DNA from 3 places in the Sporosarcina sp. FSL W7-1283 genome. Region 2 is predicted to be linked to each of the others. Evidence: a T-box and tRNA genes for the amino acid it is inferred to sense, from the RefSeq annotation. Region 2 holds a T-box; the other regions hold tRNA genes.
What was found. A T-box is a leader RNA that pairs with one kind of tRNA and senses whether it is charged. The one in region 2 lies ahead of MKY93_RS09955 (valine--tRNA ligase), so its partner is inferred to be a tRNA-Val.
Positions count from the first base shown of each region.

Region 1: it has a tRNA-Val gene. The T-box ahead of MKY93_RS09955 (valine--tRNA ligase) is inferred to sense a tRNA for this amino acid. The anticodon was not compared.
Region 3: it has a tRNA-Val gene. The T-box ahead of MKY93_RS09955 (valine--tRNA ligase) is inferred to sense a tRNA for this amino acid. The anticodon was not compared.

Region 1 is NZ_JBBOOL010000001.1:2,667,779-2,672,363, forward strand. It holds gene MKY93_RS13780 (1,4-dihydroxy-2-naphthoate polyprenyltransferase) at 1-226, shown strand, start outside; gene MKY93_RS13785 (TraR/DksA C4-type zinc finger protein) at 431-1,117, shown strand; tRNA gene MKY93_RS13790 (tRNA-Glu) at 1,333-1,404, opposite strand; tRNA gene MKY93_RS13795 (tRNA-Ser) at 1,413-1,503, opposite strand; tRNA gene MKY93_RS13800 (tRNA-Asn) at 1,508-1,582, opposite strand; tRNA gene MKY93_RS13805 (tRNA-Ile) at 1,584-1,660, opposite strand; tRNA gene MKY93_RS13810 (tRNA-Gly) at 1,665-1,738, opposite strand; tRNA gene MKY93_RS13815 (tRNA-Phe) at 1,744-1,819, opposite strand; tRNA gene MKY93_RS13820 (tRNA-Asp) at 1,845-1,920, opposite strand; tRNA gene MKY93_RS13825 (tRNA-Met) at 1,922-1,996, opposite strand; tRNA gene MKY93_RS13830 (tRNA-Ser) at 2,088-2,180, opposite strand; tRNA gene MKY93_RS13835 (tRNA-Ile) at 2,196-2,272, opposite strand; tRNA gene MKY93_RS13840 (tRNA-Met) at 2,278-2,351, opposite strand; tRNA gene MKY93_RS13845 (tRNA-Ala) at 2,381-2,456, opposite strand; tRNA gene MKY93_RS13850 (tRNA-Pro) at 2,463-2,539, opposite strand; tRNA gene MKY93_RS13855 (tRNA-Arg) at 2,570-2,646, opposite strand; tRNA gene MKY93_RS13860 (tRNA-Leu) at 2,658-2,746, opposite strand; tRNA gene MKY93_RS13865 (tRNA-Gly) at 2,758-2,829, opposite strand; tRNA gene MKY93_RS13870 (tRNA-Leu) at 2,838-2,919, opposite strand; tRNA gene MKY93_RS13875 (tRNA-Lys) at 2,945-3,020, opposite strand; tRNA gene MKY93_RS13880 (tRNA-Thr) at 3,031-3,106, opposite strand; tRNA gene MKY93_RS13885 (tRNA-Val) at 3,123-3,198, opposite strand; rRNA gene rrf (5S ribosomal RNA) at 3,317-3,432, opposite strand; rRNA gene MKY93_RS13895 (23S ribosomal RNA) at 3,570-4,585, opposite strand, start outside.
Region 2 is NZ_JBBOOL010000001.1:2,007,906-2,012,490, reverse strand. It holds gene hemL (glutamate-1-semialdehyde 2,1-aminomutase) at 1-114, shown strand, start outside; gene MKY93_RS09960 (hypothetical protein) at 399-1,040, shown strand; T-box leader at 1,261-1,479, shown strand; gene MKY93_RS09955 (valine--tRNA ligase) at 1,534-4,179, shown strand; gene MKY93_RS09950 (hypothetical protein) at 4,176-4,400, opposite strand; gene MKY93_RS09945 (ATP-grasp domain-containing protein) at 4,401-4,585, opposite strand, start outside.
Region 3 is NZ_JBBOOL010000001.1:2,970,139-2,974,723, reverse strand. It holds rRNA gene MKY93_RS15660 (23S ribosomal RNA) at 1-808, shown strand, start outside; rRNA gene rrf (5S ribosomal RNA) at 937-1,052, shown strand; tRNA gene MKY93_RS15650 (tRNA-Asn) at 1,099-1,173, shown strand; tRNA gene MKY93_RS15645 (tRNA-Ser) at 1,179-1,270, shown strand; tRNA gene MKY93_RS15640 (tRNA-Glu) at 1,294-1,368, shown strand; tRNA gene MKY93_RS15635 (tRNA-Val) at 1,471-1,546, shown strand; tRNA gene MKY93_RS15630 (tRNA-Met) at 1,565-1,639, shown strand; tRNA gene MKY93_RS15625 (tRNA-Asp) at 1,641-1,716, shown strand; tRNA gene MKY93_RS15620 (tRNA-Phe) at 1,769-1,844, shown strand; tRNA gene MKY93_RS15615 (tRNA-Thr) at 1,859-1,931, shown strand; tRNA gene MKY93_RS15610 (tRNA-Tyr) at 1,940-2,024, shown strand; tRNA gene MKY93_RS15605 (tRNA-Trp) at 2,028-2,098, shown strand; tRNA gene MKY93_RS15600 (tRNA-His) at 2,120-2,195, shown strand; tRNA gene MKY93_RS15595 (tRNA-His) at 2,239-2,314, shown strand; tRNA gene MKY93_RS15590 (tRNA-Gln) at 2,319-2,390, shown strand; tRNA gene MKY93_RS15585 (tRNA-Gly) at 2,399-2,473, shown strand; tRNA gene MKY93_RS15580 (tRNA-Cys) at 2,481-2,554, shown strand; tRNA gene MKY93_RS15575 (tRNA-Leu) at 2,580-2,660, shown strand; gene MKY93_RS15570 (DIP1984 family protein) at 3,099-3,611, opposite strand; gene MKY93_RS15565 (B3/B4 domain-containing protein) at 3,611-4,330, opposite strand; gene queG (tRNA epoxyqueuosine(34) reductase QueG) at 4,368-4,585, shown strand, end outside.

The DNA of each region.
Region 1 (4,585 bases), 660 kb from region 2:
TATCGTGTCCTATGTTTGGATTATCGTACTTGTTCTTACTGGTCATGTATCCGCTTGGGCTTTACTTGTTCTTCTAAGTATACCTAAACCGCTTTATGCAATTAAAACGTTCAGGCAATACGAGCAACCGATTCACGTGATGCCGGCTATGAAAGACACAGGAGTGACCAATACATTGTTTGGATTTCTTCTGGGTATTGGAATACTTATCGCTCATTTCATCTGAATAAACCACATCTCAAACGTCTACACTGCAAAAGGTAGGCGTTTTTTTGTTGGAAAGGTTTACGCTTCCTAAGAAACAGGGAATGACTGAAGTAATAAAGCTTTCCCAAACTCCATTCCTATTTAGGAAAGCCATACAGAAAGGGTCGTGAATGAATTGCTAACTACACAACAAATACAAACCTTAGAAAAAGAACTACATGCTATGGAAGAAAGTTTAACCCAGACCGAAAAGGAAACGGAGATGGTGCAGTCAGCCCAAGATTCGGTTGGGGAGCTATCGATGTACGATAACCATCCAGCTGATATGGGAACTGAATTGTATGAACGTGAAAAAGATATAGCCTTGAACACACATGCGGAAGACGAGCTAGGAAAAGTCCAGCATGCACTCCAGGCTATCAAAGACGGAACGTACGGGACGTGTGAAGTATGCGGAAAGAACATTCAATACGAACGTTTAGAAGCCATTCCGTTTACAACTGTATGTATTGAAGATGCAGAACAATCCGTTCCCGAGGATCGTCCAGTAGAGGAAGATATTTTAATTATGGCAGAACCGAATTCATTTGCCGAACGTAGATCCGGTGACAGAAGAGATTACGAAGACAGTTTTCAAGAAATCGCAAGGTCCGGCACTTCCGAAACTCCTTCCGATTTTAGCGGTAATGAAAATCGTGATTATGATGATCTTTATGATGATGATAGTGACGAAGCTACAGAGGAATATGAAGATTTTGCTGTATCAGATATCACAGGTGAACCTGCTGGCGTCGTGCACAGTGAGGAATCAGAAGAATACAAAGAAGAGCTCGATGCAGAAGGGTTAGAATCACCTCTTGGCGATATACCTTATCATAAAGGCGACAGTTATGTAGATGATAAAAAATAAAGAAAAAAGGCTGGTACTGAAAGTTATTGTAACTTTCAGCACCAGCCTTTCCATATGTAATAATATAACCGGGCAAGAGACTCGGAGAACCGCGAGTATCGTCGGAATGAACCTTAAAGCTTTCAGACCACACGCTGCTGCTAATTTTATATTTAGCAATCTACTAAATAAAAAGAGACAATGCACAATTATATGTGCATTGTCTCTTTTTGGTATGACCCCTACGGGATTCGAACCCGTGTTACCGCCGTGAAAGGGCGGTGTCTTAACCGCTTGACCAAGGGGCCAAAACGTATGGCGGAGAAGGAGGGATTCGAACCCTCGCGCCGCTTTCGCGACCTACACCCTTAGCAGGGGCGCCTCTTGAGCCACTTGAGTACTTCCCCATATTGGCTCCGCAGGTAGGATTCGAACCTACGACCGATCGGTTAACAGCCGATTGCTCTACCACTGAGCTACTGCGGAATGGTGGGCCTAAGTGGACTCGAACCACCGACCTCACGCTTATCAGGCGTGCGCTCTAACCAGCTGAGCTATAGGCCCCTAATGGAGCGGGTGAAGGGAATCGAACCCTCATCATCAGCTTGGAAGGCTGAGGTTTTACCACTAAACTACACCCGCATTAATGGTGGCTCAGGACGGAATCGAACCGCCGACACAAGGATTTTCAGTCCTTTGCTCTACCGACTGAGCTACTGAGCCACATTGTAATTCTTTAAAATAAAAATGGCGGTCCCGACGGGAATCGAACCCGCGATCTCCTGCGTGACAGGCAGGCATGTTAACCGCTACACCACGGGACCTTGGTTGCGGGGGCAGGATTTGAACCTGCGACCTTTGGGTTATGAGCCCAACGAGCTACCACTGCTCCACCCCGCGACAATAAAATACTTTCAAACTTCTTTTTCAACCCGACTACATTATTGTAACATAACAAGTTAGCAAAGTAAAGGGTTTGTTTTAATAAATATGGCGGAGGAAGAGGGATTCGAACCCCCGCGGGCTTTAACACCCCTGTCGGTTTTCAAGACCGATCCCTTCAGCCGGGCTTGGGTATTCCTCCGTACATTAATTAAACTGGTGGACCTTGCAGGACTCGAACCTGCGACCGGACGGTTATGAGCCGTCTGCTCTAACCAACTGAGCTAAAGGTCCTTAGATAGCGGCGGAGGGGATCGAACCCACGACCTTACGGGTATGAACCGTACGCTCTAGCCAGCTGAGCTACGCCGCCACAATTAGTCAGTTATAAACTTATATTATTGGTGGAGCCTAGCGGGATCGAACCGCTGACCTCCTGCGTGCAAGGCAGGCGCTCTCCCAGCTGAGCTAAGGCCCCAATAAGTGGTCGGGAAGACAGGATTCGAACCTGCGACCCCTTGGTCCCAAACCAAGTGCTCTACCAAGCTGAGCTACTTCCCGACTATGTTATGTATAATTTTTGATTAAATATGGCGCGCCCGGCAGGAGTCGAACCCACAACCTTCTGATCCGTAGTCAGACGCTCTATCCAATTGAGCTACGGGCGCATATTTATAAATGGTGCCGAGAACCGGAATCGAACCGGTACGGTAGTCACCTACCGCAGGATTTTAAGTCCTGTGCGTCTGCCAGTTCCGCCACCCCGGCAAGAGTGGATAAGCGGAAGACGGGATTCGAACCCGCGACCCCGACCTTGGCAAGGTCGTATTCTACCACTGAACTACTTCCGCAAAAAAAGTGCGGGTGAAGGGAGTCGAACCCCCACGCCCGAAGGCACTAGATCCTAAGTCTAGCGTGTCTGCCAGTTCCACCACACCCGCAGTATGTTGGCATTTGCCAATAAAGTGGTGAGCCATACAGGATTCGAACCTGTGACCCTCTGATTAAAAGTCAGATGCTCTACCAACTGAGCTAATGGCTCGTACATGAAGTGGTGCCGGCGAAAGGACTTGAACCCTCAACCTACTGATTACAAGTCAGTTGCTCTACCAGTTGAGCTACACCGGCAAAAGTGTAGAAAATATGGTGGAGGATGACGGGCTCGAACCGCCGACCCCCTGCTTGTAAGGCAGGTGCTCTCCCAGCTGAGCTAATCCTCCTGGGTAAAATTGCGATAATCTTCGCATTGCTATGTCTGCTAAATTCCTTCATTTTCTATGACCACTTTATTATGTATGAAATACTAAATTGTAGATTGCAAATCAAAAGAAAGTGATTGCCTGGCGACGTCTTACTCTCACAGGGGGAAGCCCCCTACTACCATCAGCGCTGAAGAGCTTAACTTCCGTGTTCGGTATGGGAACGGGTGTGACCTCTTCGCTATCGTCACCAGACTTGTCCTTTCGTCGGACATTTACTATTATAACACTTATTTCAAATAAAGCAAGTGTTATTTTAGTTTTTTAGTGAATTTTTGTTCACTCAAAACTGAATAAAAGACATTGTGTACCTCAAGTAGTACTTCTTAAAATAGGTTAAGTCCTCGATCGATTAGTATCTGTCAGCTGCACACGTCGCCGTGCTTCCACCCCAGACCTATCCACCTCATCATCTTTGAGGGATCTTACTTACTTGCGTAATGGGAAATCTCATCTTGAAGGGGGCTTCATGCTTAGATGCTTTCAGCATTTATCCCGTCCATACATAGCTACCCAGCGATGCCTTTGGCAAGACAACTGGTACACCAGCGGTATGTCCATCCCGGTCCTCTCGTACTAAGGACAGCTCTTCTCAAATTTCCTGCGCCCGCGACGGATAGGGACCGAACTGTCTCACGACGTTCTGAACCCAGCTCGCGTGCCGCTTTAATGGGCGAACAGCCCAACCCTTGGGACCGACTACAGCCCCAGGATGCGACGAGCCGACATCGAGGTGCCAAACCTCCCCGTCGATGTGGACTCTTGGGGGAGATAAGCCTGTTATCCCCGGGGTAGCTTTTATCCGTTGAGCGATGGCCCTTCCATGCGGAACCACCGGATCACTAAGCCCGTCTTTCGACCCTGCTCGACTTGTAGGTCTCGCAGTCAAGCTCCCTTATGCCTTTGCACTCTACGAATGATGTCCAACCATTCTGAGGGAACCTTTGGGCGCCTCCGTTACTCTTTAGGAGGCGACCGCCCCAGTCAAACTGCCCACCTGACACTGTCTCCTGCCCGGATCACGGGCATGGGTTAGAAGTCCAATACAGCCAGGGTAGTATCCCACCAACGCCTCCTCCGAAGCTGGCGCTCCGGAATCCAAGGCTCCTACCTATCCTGTACAGGCTGCACCGGAATTCAATATCAGGCTACAGTAAAGCTCCACGGGGTCTTTCCGTCCTGTCGCGGGTAATGCGCATCTTCACGCATATTATAATTTCACCGAGTCTCTCGTTGAGACAGTGCCCAGATCGTTACGCCTTTCGTGCGGGTCGGAACTTACCCGACAAGGAATTTCGCTACCTTAGGACCGTTATAGTTACGGCCGCCGTTTACTGGGGCTTCAATT
Region 2 (4,585 bases):
TTCTTGCCGCCGTCCCAGTTTGAAGGAATGTTCTTATCTGCTGCTCATACAGAAGAGCATATTGCGAAGACAGTGGAGGCATTCCACACCGTGTTTGCTAAGTTGAAACGATAAAAGATAGCGCTGAGAGATGATCTGTTTTAGCATAGATCATCCGCTCAGCGTTTTTTCTGTGAGGCGAAGTGGGATTGGTGAAGTGTGTTAGGATTTTCGCTCGGATTGATTGGGCTTTGGTTCAGTTGTCTGCGGCTTTGGTGCTATACGGTGGTGAATTGGTTCGGTTCTCACTATGTTTGGTGCGTTCTCAATGATTTATACTACTTTTTTCGTTGGTAGTACTTCTATTCTTTTCGTTTGCTTCATATAGTAGCCTGAGTTAAGAAAAGGAGTGAAGCGGATTGACTAATCATCAATGGACGTTGAATGAAACGTTTTATTTTCCTACTGAATATGGTGCTTTTTCGGAAGCAGTTGAAGTGAAGGTAACACCTGGCTATACGGAAGACCGTACGGAGGAAGCGATCCGATTGCAAGGGATCTATCATATTGCAGCGAATGTTACATTTGACCAAGACAAGCTTGTGGAATTGTCTGCTGAGGATCGATTGGTAATTGATGATGTAGAAGTGGAGAACGGTGCAGGTTACTTTGAATATGCAGTGCCGTTAAATGTGGACTTACCCGGCGATATTGCGGGCCCTCTTGAATTGAATGTGGAAGGAGTGCGGGCTGCGCAGCTTGAAGACGGAGGTCTGCGTTTGGAATGGTCTGTAAATTTACAGGAAATAGCTGAGGCACCAGAGGAGATTGTAGAAGAGGTAGCGGTTGAATCGAAGAAGCCTGTACAAACAGCAATTGAATCAACTTCCCATTTAGAGTTTTTAGCCAACGCGGACAAAGCAGTTGAAAACGTCGAAAAAGAAATGGAAGACTTTCTCTTATACATCGCCGAGTTGGATGACGATGTGACGAGAAAGATCTTCCATTCAAATAATATTTTTGTAGAAGCAGAACGACAGGCCAGCGAGGAGACAGAATAGTAAAAAATCTCCGGTCGTTGGCACGATCAGCAAACGGATCAATTGAAACACAGTGAGCGGAAATATGAATCCTTTGCAATAAAACCTTGTCTTCCGAAGCCAAGGTGGCAGCAAATATGGATTATATCCTTTTCGCAATGCACACCCTCCTTTCTTGTTTGTCTAAAGTAAAACTTGACGGTTATGGCATCCTTCCCATATAATAATGGGTGATAAGGATAAAGATGCGAAGAATAGGAAAGTACATGTGCAAAGTTTTCTCTAGAGAGGGTACGATAGGTGGAACGTACCTGTAAACTACAGATGGAAAGTCCCCTATGAGCAGTTTCTGTGAAAAACGAGTAGCAGGAACCGGTGAAAGCCGTTACTGATTCATTAAGATGCATGCTTTTTAGCGTTCATAAATAAAGGTGGTACCACGAGCTCCTTCGTCCTTTAACCGGGATGGACGGGGCTTTTTGTATCCCTTTTTTTACCTTAAGGAGGAACTGAAATGACAGATGAACTAACGATGCCGACAAAATACGATCCACAAGCAGTGGAAGACGGACGCTACGACTGGTGGCTGAAAGGAAACTACTTTGAAGCCGATGTGACAAGCAAGAAAGAACCGTACACGATTGTCATACCGCCGCCGAATGTAACAGGCAGACTTCATTTGGGTCACGCTTGGGATACGACGTTACAGGATATGCTCATCCGGATGAAGCGTATGCAAGGCTATGATGCGTTATGGTTGCCTGGAATGGACCACGCAGGCATCGCGACGCAAGCGAAAGTGGAAGAAAAGCTTCGTTCAGAAGGTGTATCGCGCTATGATCTAGGGCGTGAAAAGTTCGTACAGGAAACATGGAAGTGGAAGGAAGAATACGCCGACCACATCCGTGCACAATGGGCAAAGCTTGGACTGGCACTGGATTATTCACGTGAGCGATTCACATTAGATGAAGGGCTTTCTAAAGCTGTTCGTGAAGTGTTCGTCAAGCTGTATAAAAAAGGATTGATTTATCGCGGGGAGTATATTATCAACTGGGATCCTGCCACTAAAACTGCGTTATCTGATATTGAAGTTATCCATAAAGACGTTCAGGGCGCATTCTATCATATGCGTTACCCATTGACGGATGGCACAGGACATATCGAAATCGCAACAACGCGTCCTGAAACGATGCTTGGAGATACGGCGGTTGCGGTCCATCCAGATGATGAGCGTTATCAGCATTTGATCGGGAAAATGGTCAAGTTGCCAATTGTTGACCGTGAAATTCCGATCGTAGCGGACGACTATGTCGAAATGGACTTTGGAAGCGGTGCGGTGAAAATTACACCGGCCCATGATCCGAACGACTTCGAAGTGGGGAATCGTCATAACTTGCCAAGAGTGCTTGTGATGAACGAAGACGGTACGATGAATAAACTGGCGGGCAAGTATGAAGGCATGGATCGCTTTGAGTGCCGCAAGCAAATCGTCAAGGATTTGCAGGAGATGGAAGTTTTATTCAAAATAGAAGATCATATGCATTCGGTTGGACATTCTGAGCGAAGTGGAGCGGTCGTAGAGCCGTATTTATCGACACAATGGTTCGTCAAGATGCAGCCGCTAGCAGAAGAAGCGGTCAAATTACAGAAAAATGAAGAAGAAAAAGTTCAATTTGTTCCGGAACGTTTTGAAAAGACCTATTTGAACTGGATGGAAAACATCCACGACTGGTGTATTTCACGTCAGCTTTGGTGGGGACATCGAATTCCGGCTTGGTATCATAAGACGACAGGTGAAGTATACGTTGGTCAGGAAGCGCCGGCTGATGCGGACAATTGGACACAGGACAACGATGTGCTCGATACTTGGTTCTCCTCCGCTCTATGGCCGTTCTCGACAATGGGGTGGCCGGACGTCGACAGCGAAGAGTTCAAGAAATATTACCCGAACGCTGCCCTTGTTACAGGATATGATATTATCTTCTTTTGGGTGTCTCGCATGATTTTCCAAGCTCTAGAATTCACGGGAGAACGTCCATTCAAGGATGTTTTGATCCATGGACTCGTACGTGCGGAAGATGGACGGAAAATGTCTAAATCCCTTGGTAACGGCGTCGATCCAATGGACGTTATCGATCAATACGGTGCAGATGCATTGCGCTATTTCTTGGCGACGGGTTCTTCACCAGGACAGGATTTACGTTACTCCACTGAAAAAGTCGAAGCAATCTGGAATTTTGCCAATAAGATTTGGAACGCATCTCGATTCGCATTGATGAATATGGATGGAATGAAATACGAAGAAATCGACCTGACAGGGGAAAAATCTGTCGCAGATGCGTGGATCTTAACTCGTCTGAATGAAACGATCGAACAAGTGACAGGCCTTGCAGATCGTTATGAGTTCGGTGAGATGGGCCGTGCGTTGTACAACTTCATTTGGGATGATTTCTGTGACTGGTATATCGAAATGGCGAAGCTTCCATTGTATGGTGAAGACGAAGCAGCGAAGAAAACAACGCGTTCGGTTCTCGCATATGTACTCGATAATACAATGCGGTTATTGCACCCATTGATGCCATTTATCACAGAGGAAATCTGGCAAAACCTTCCGCATGAAGGGGAGTCGATCACGGTAGCAAAATGGCCGGAAGTGAATTCGGCATTGACTGATGTATCTCGTGCAACACATATGAAATTATTGATGGACATCATCCATGCAGTGCGCAATATCCGCGCGGAAGTAAATACACCGATGAGCCGTAAAGTCGATTTGTATATTTCTGCAAAAGACGAAGCGACGGTCGCAGTGTTGGAAGACAATCGTGCGTATATCGAGCGCTTCTGTAATCCGGAAACCTTGACGATCGGTGTGGAAGTAAATGCACCAGGCAAAACGATGTCGGCTGTCGTCACAGGCGCCGAGCTTTACTTGCCGCTTGAAGGTTTGATCGATATCGACGAAGAATTGGCTCGTTTGACAAAAGAACTCGGCAAATGGGAAGGTGAAGTGAAGCGGGTTCAAGGGAAATTGTCCAATGAACGCTTTACAGCGAAAGCTCCTGCAGCAGTTGTTGAAGAAGAACGTGCGAAAGAACAGGACTACTTGGAGAAACGCGCGGCGGTTGAACGACGTATTGCGGAGTTGAAAGAGATTTAATTTAGAATAAAACTTAGGCTGTCCTGTTGGTCATTGAATATGACTTTCAGGACAGCCTTTTTTTCATGGATAATGTGCGGACGCTCATAGAGCACGTCTTTGCGCTCATAGGCCGCTTGTTTGCGATCATAAAACGTGTCGTCGCGCTCATAGCCACCCGGTTTGCGATCATAAACTCTGTCACCGCGCTCATAACCACCTGGCTGGCGCTCATAAAGCATTTACACTTCTAATCGCTCTTTTATGTAATGCAACAGCTTTTCTGCAACTGAAAAATCATGTGTCGCATACAGAGAACGTGCCCCAACAGGATCTTCAATTTCATTGAGCAACCAGCCGCCTTCAGTAGGCAGCAGGAAATCGATTCCTATATAATCGCTGCGAATAGCACGTGAAATGGTCTGAA
Region 3 (4,585 bases), 960 kb from region 2:
TGAATTCCGGTGCAGCCTGTACAGGATAGGTAGGAGCCTTGGATTCCGGAGCGCCAGCTTCGGAGGAGGCGTTGGTGGGATACTACCCTGGCTGTATTGGACTTCTAACCCATGCCCGTGATCCGGGCAGGAGACAGTGTCAGGTGGGCAGTTTGACTGGGGCGGTCGCCTCCTAAAGAGTAACGGAGGCGCCCAAAGGTTCCCTCAGAATGGTTGGACATCATTCGTAGAGTGCAAAGGCATAAGGGAGCTTGACTGCGAGACCTACAAGTCGAGCAGGGTCGAAAGACGGGCTTAGTGATCCGGTGGTTCCGCATGGAAGGGCCATCGCTCAACGGATAAAAGCTACCCCGGGGATAACAGGCTTATCTCCCCCAAGAGTCCACATCGACGGGGAGGTTTGGCACCTCGATGTCGGCTCGTCGCATCCTGGGGCTGTAGTCGGTCCCAAGGGTTGGGCTGTTCGCCCATTAAAGCGGCACGCGAGCTGGGTTCAGAACGTCGTGAGACAGTTCGGTCCCTATCCGTCGCGGGCGCAGGAAATTTGAGAAGAGCTGTCCTTAGTACGAGAGGACCGGGATGGACATACCGCTGGTGTACCAGTTGTCTTGCCAAAGGCATCGCTGGGTAGCTATGTATGGACGGGATAAATGCTGAAAGCATCTAAGCATGAAGCCCCCTTCAAGATGAGATTTCCCATTACGCAAGTAAGTAAGATCCCTCAAAGATGATGAGGTGGATAGGTCTGGGGTGGAAGCACGGCGACGTGTGCAGCTGACAGATACTAATCGATCGAGGACTTAACCTATTTTAAGAAGCACTACTTGATGTACACAATGTCTTTTATTCAGTTTTGAGTGAACAATTCAAAAGTTTTTCAAAAAACGTTTGACAAATCCGCTCAGTTTGGTATAATAATCATGGCTTTGAAAACAGTTCAGTGACGATGGCGAAGAGGTCACACCCGTTCCCATACCGAACACGGAAGTTAAGCTCTTCAGCGCTGATGGTAGTAGGGGGCTTCCCCCTGTGAGAGTAAGACGTCGCTGGTCTGTGAAAAATGCTGTAAACCTTGTGCCACATACCAATTATAATTATTCCGCAGTAGCTCAGTGGTAGAGCAATCGGCTGTTAACCGATCGGTCGTAAGTTCGAATCTTACCTGCGGAGCCAAAATTGGAGAGCTGTCCGAGTGGCCGAAGGAGCACGATTGGAAATCGTGTAGGCGGTTTGCGCTGCCTCAAGGGTTCAAATCCCTTGCTCTCCGCCAGTTTTCATACTTATACTTTATATGGCCCCTTGGTCAAGCGGTTAAGACACCGCCCTTTCACGGCGGTAACACGGGTTCGAATCCCGTAGGGGTCACCATTTCAAACATTGTATCTCCGATGAAATTGGGAGAAGCGAGCAGAACAAGGAAGCAATTGAGAGAAAGAAGGAGCGTACAATAGTACGTGACTGATTTACCCAGGAGGATTAGCTCAGCTGGGAGAGCACCTGCCTTACAAGCAGGGGGTCGGCGGTTCGAGCCCGTCATCCTCCACCATTTAATTTATAGTATTATCGCGGGGTGGAGCAGTGGTAGCTCGTTGGGCTCATAACCCAAAGGTCGCAGGTTCAAATCCTGCCCCCGCAACCAAGGTCCCGTGGTGTAGCGGTTAACATGCCTGCCTGTCACGCAGGAGATCGCGGGTTCGATTCCCGTCGGGACCGCCATTATCTTTTACATAGCTTTGTCTTAAGTTGTGATCTTAAACATAGCAAATGTGGCTCAGTAGCTCAGTCGGTAGAGCAAAGGACTGAAAATCCTTGTGTCGGCGGTTCGATTCCGTCCTGAGCCACCATTTATTATTAATATGCCGGTGTAGCTCAATTGGTAGAGCAACTGACTTGTAATCAGTAGGTTGAGGGTTCAAGTCCTTTCGCCGGCATCCTTACTGGTGGGGTAGCGAAGTGGCTAAACGCGGCGGACTGTAAATCCGCTCCCTCCGGGTTCGGCGGTTCGAATCCGTCCCCCACCACCATTTAGGGGCATAGTTCAACGGTAGAATAGAGGTCTCCAAAACCTTTGGTGTGGGTTCGATTCCTACTGCCCCTGTATTTTTGAAATTATTTTATGGCGGTCGTGGCGAAGTGGTTAACGCATCGGATTGTGGTTCCGACACTCGGGGGTTCGATTCCCCTCGTCCGCCCCATGCATAATTCCATCATTGTTGTACTATAATAAATACTATCATGGCGGTCGTGGCGAAGTGGTTAACGCATCGGATTGTGGTTCCGACATTCGGGGGTTCGATTCCCCTCGTCCGCCCCATTAGTGGGGTATAGCCAAGCGGTAAGGCAACGGACTTTGACTCCGTCATTCGTTGGTTCGAATCCAGCTACCCCAGTTGGTTTCGCGGAAGTAGTTCAGTGGTAGAATACGACCTTGCCAAGGTCGGGGTCGCGGGTTCGAATCCCGTCTTCCGCTCCACTATGTTGGCGGCATAGCCAAGCGGTAAGGCACGGGTCTGCAACACCCTTACCACCGGTTCGATTCCGGTTGCCGCCTCCAAATTTTATAAATTATTACTTATCATGCCCGAGTGGTGGAATGGCAGACACGTCGCACTCAAAATGCGATGCCGCGAGGCGTGCCGGTTCAAGTCCGGCCTCGGGTATCACCAAAAGAACACAGCCTTTGCTGTGTTCTTTTTTTGTTTTTAAAAATTAAAATTAACTAAAAGATGTAAGACAAGCAAAGGGATGCATCAAAGTGTTTTCAAACCGAATCAAACATAAACAACAAACAATTCCGTTCTAGAACGCACCAATACAGCCATAGACAGCAACTTGACTGGCCAGAATAAACATAGGAATTTTCCGTACGAAAAAGAGGCGCCCAAAAAGTCAAATGAAAATGACTTCTCAGACAGCCTCCATAGAGGAGAAACATGAATTTGTTTAGATGCATTTGTAAGGGTTCATTGCCGTTGCCATGGATGGTTATGGGTTATAGGTCAAAGTGTGAAAGGAAATGGGTCATCGGTTTAGACTAGTAAAGTTGTGTTTCTGTTTCTCGCTCCATGCTCCGGAAAGGAGTCTCACCTTTCCGAAGATCAGAAATAATTAGAACCATCAAATTCTAGGTTGATCGTATAATTTTTTGTGTTGATTCGGTTAGAGAGCTGGTGTGCTGTCTTTTCTGCCAGCTGTGCTTTTTGCCGATAAATTTCTGGGTCAAATAAAGCTACACGATAGACGGTAGTAGTTTCTGCATACCCGTATTGGAGCTCCTCTTTATTTGCCAATGATAATTCTTTATAAAAGGTTGCTTTTGCTCGTAGTTGGATTGCTAATTCAATCGCTTCTACCAAAGTGATCTGCTGTCCTTCGAAGTCTACGGAATGTGTACTGTTTGCCTTGTAGATGAGGAAGTCGAGCGTACGCTGATCTTTTCTTACTTGCTCCATTTCGTTTTCAACGTCATTTAAGGTTCTAGGAACAGGTGGTGGCGTAGTGCCTTTTTCCACAGTAATAAAAGCTACCCGGCGCGCTTCTGTTTCCAGTTCACGCAGTTGTTTGGATAGAATGCTCTTTAGTTTTATACCTTCTGCTAATGTGATGCTCATTATTTCACCCCGTTATCTATGTCGCAGGAGGAATTCTGCGCATTTAACACTGTACTAAAGTGATTCCCTCCATTTATACTGGTAAACATTTTTGCGCATGCTTCAGTCAGTTGTATAGCTTCTGTGCTATCTAATGAAGGACGAATAAAAAGCAGCTGCAGTATATTTATCGTTTCTTCTGTGACGGCAGTGCGAATAGAATCGACGTGAGGGCTGCCAAAAGGGCTGTAGTCGTCGGTTAAAAGAAGAAGTTTGTCAAAGGTGTTGAAATGGTTGTTCAAGCCTTCATAGCCATCCTCGGGAGTTCCAAGTGCCAACTGAATGTTTCCAGCTATCTTGTCTGAGTCGTAAATGACAGTAGGTATTTCATATTGCAATGAAAAGAATGTATTCAAATCTTCCGCGCTATGAAATGAGGGAGTATATTTTCTTGCCCTAATTTTTCTCATAAGCACTTCCATTGCCGAAGGATTGGTCAATGGATCAGAACCAAGTGTTCTCCAAATAGATTGCCATTCTGCCAAGCCCGGAAATTCGATTAACTCTTTATCGAGCAGTTCAAAATAGAGTTGTTCTTGAAATAATTGCAAACGACCTTTTAGCATCTGAGGTGATGCGGAGACAATTGTTTTGGTATAATGAATTATGCCTAATTTAAAATCAGGAATTTTAGTGAATATAGAAGGATGGATAGTAAGTTGCATCAGAATCACCCACATGTAATTTTACTCCATCTTATCATAAGGGAGGCGGGGAATGGTGAATGTCGCTCAGTTGCAGCAAGAGATACGTGAGTTTGCGGCGTCCATTGGAATAGACAAAATAGGTTTTACGACAGCTGCCCCGTTTGTGAAATTAAAAGATCGTCTGAAACAGCAACAAGAGCTAAACTATCAGTCGGGCTTTGAAGAGCCGGATGTGGAGAAACGTACGAAGCCGCTTTTATTGCTGGAGGGTGCGGAGAGTATTATCTC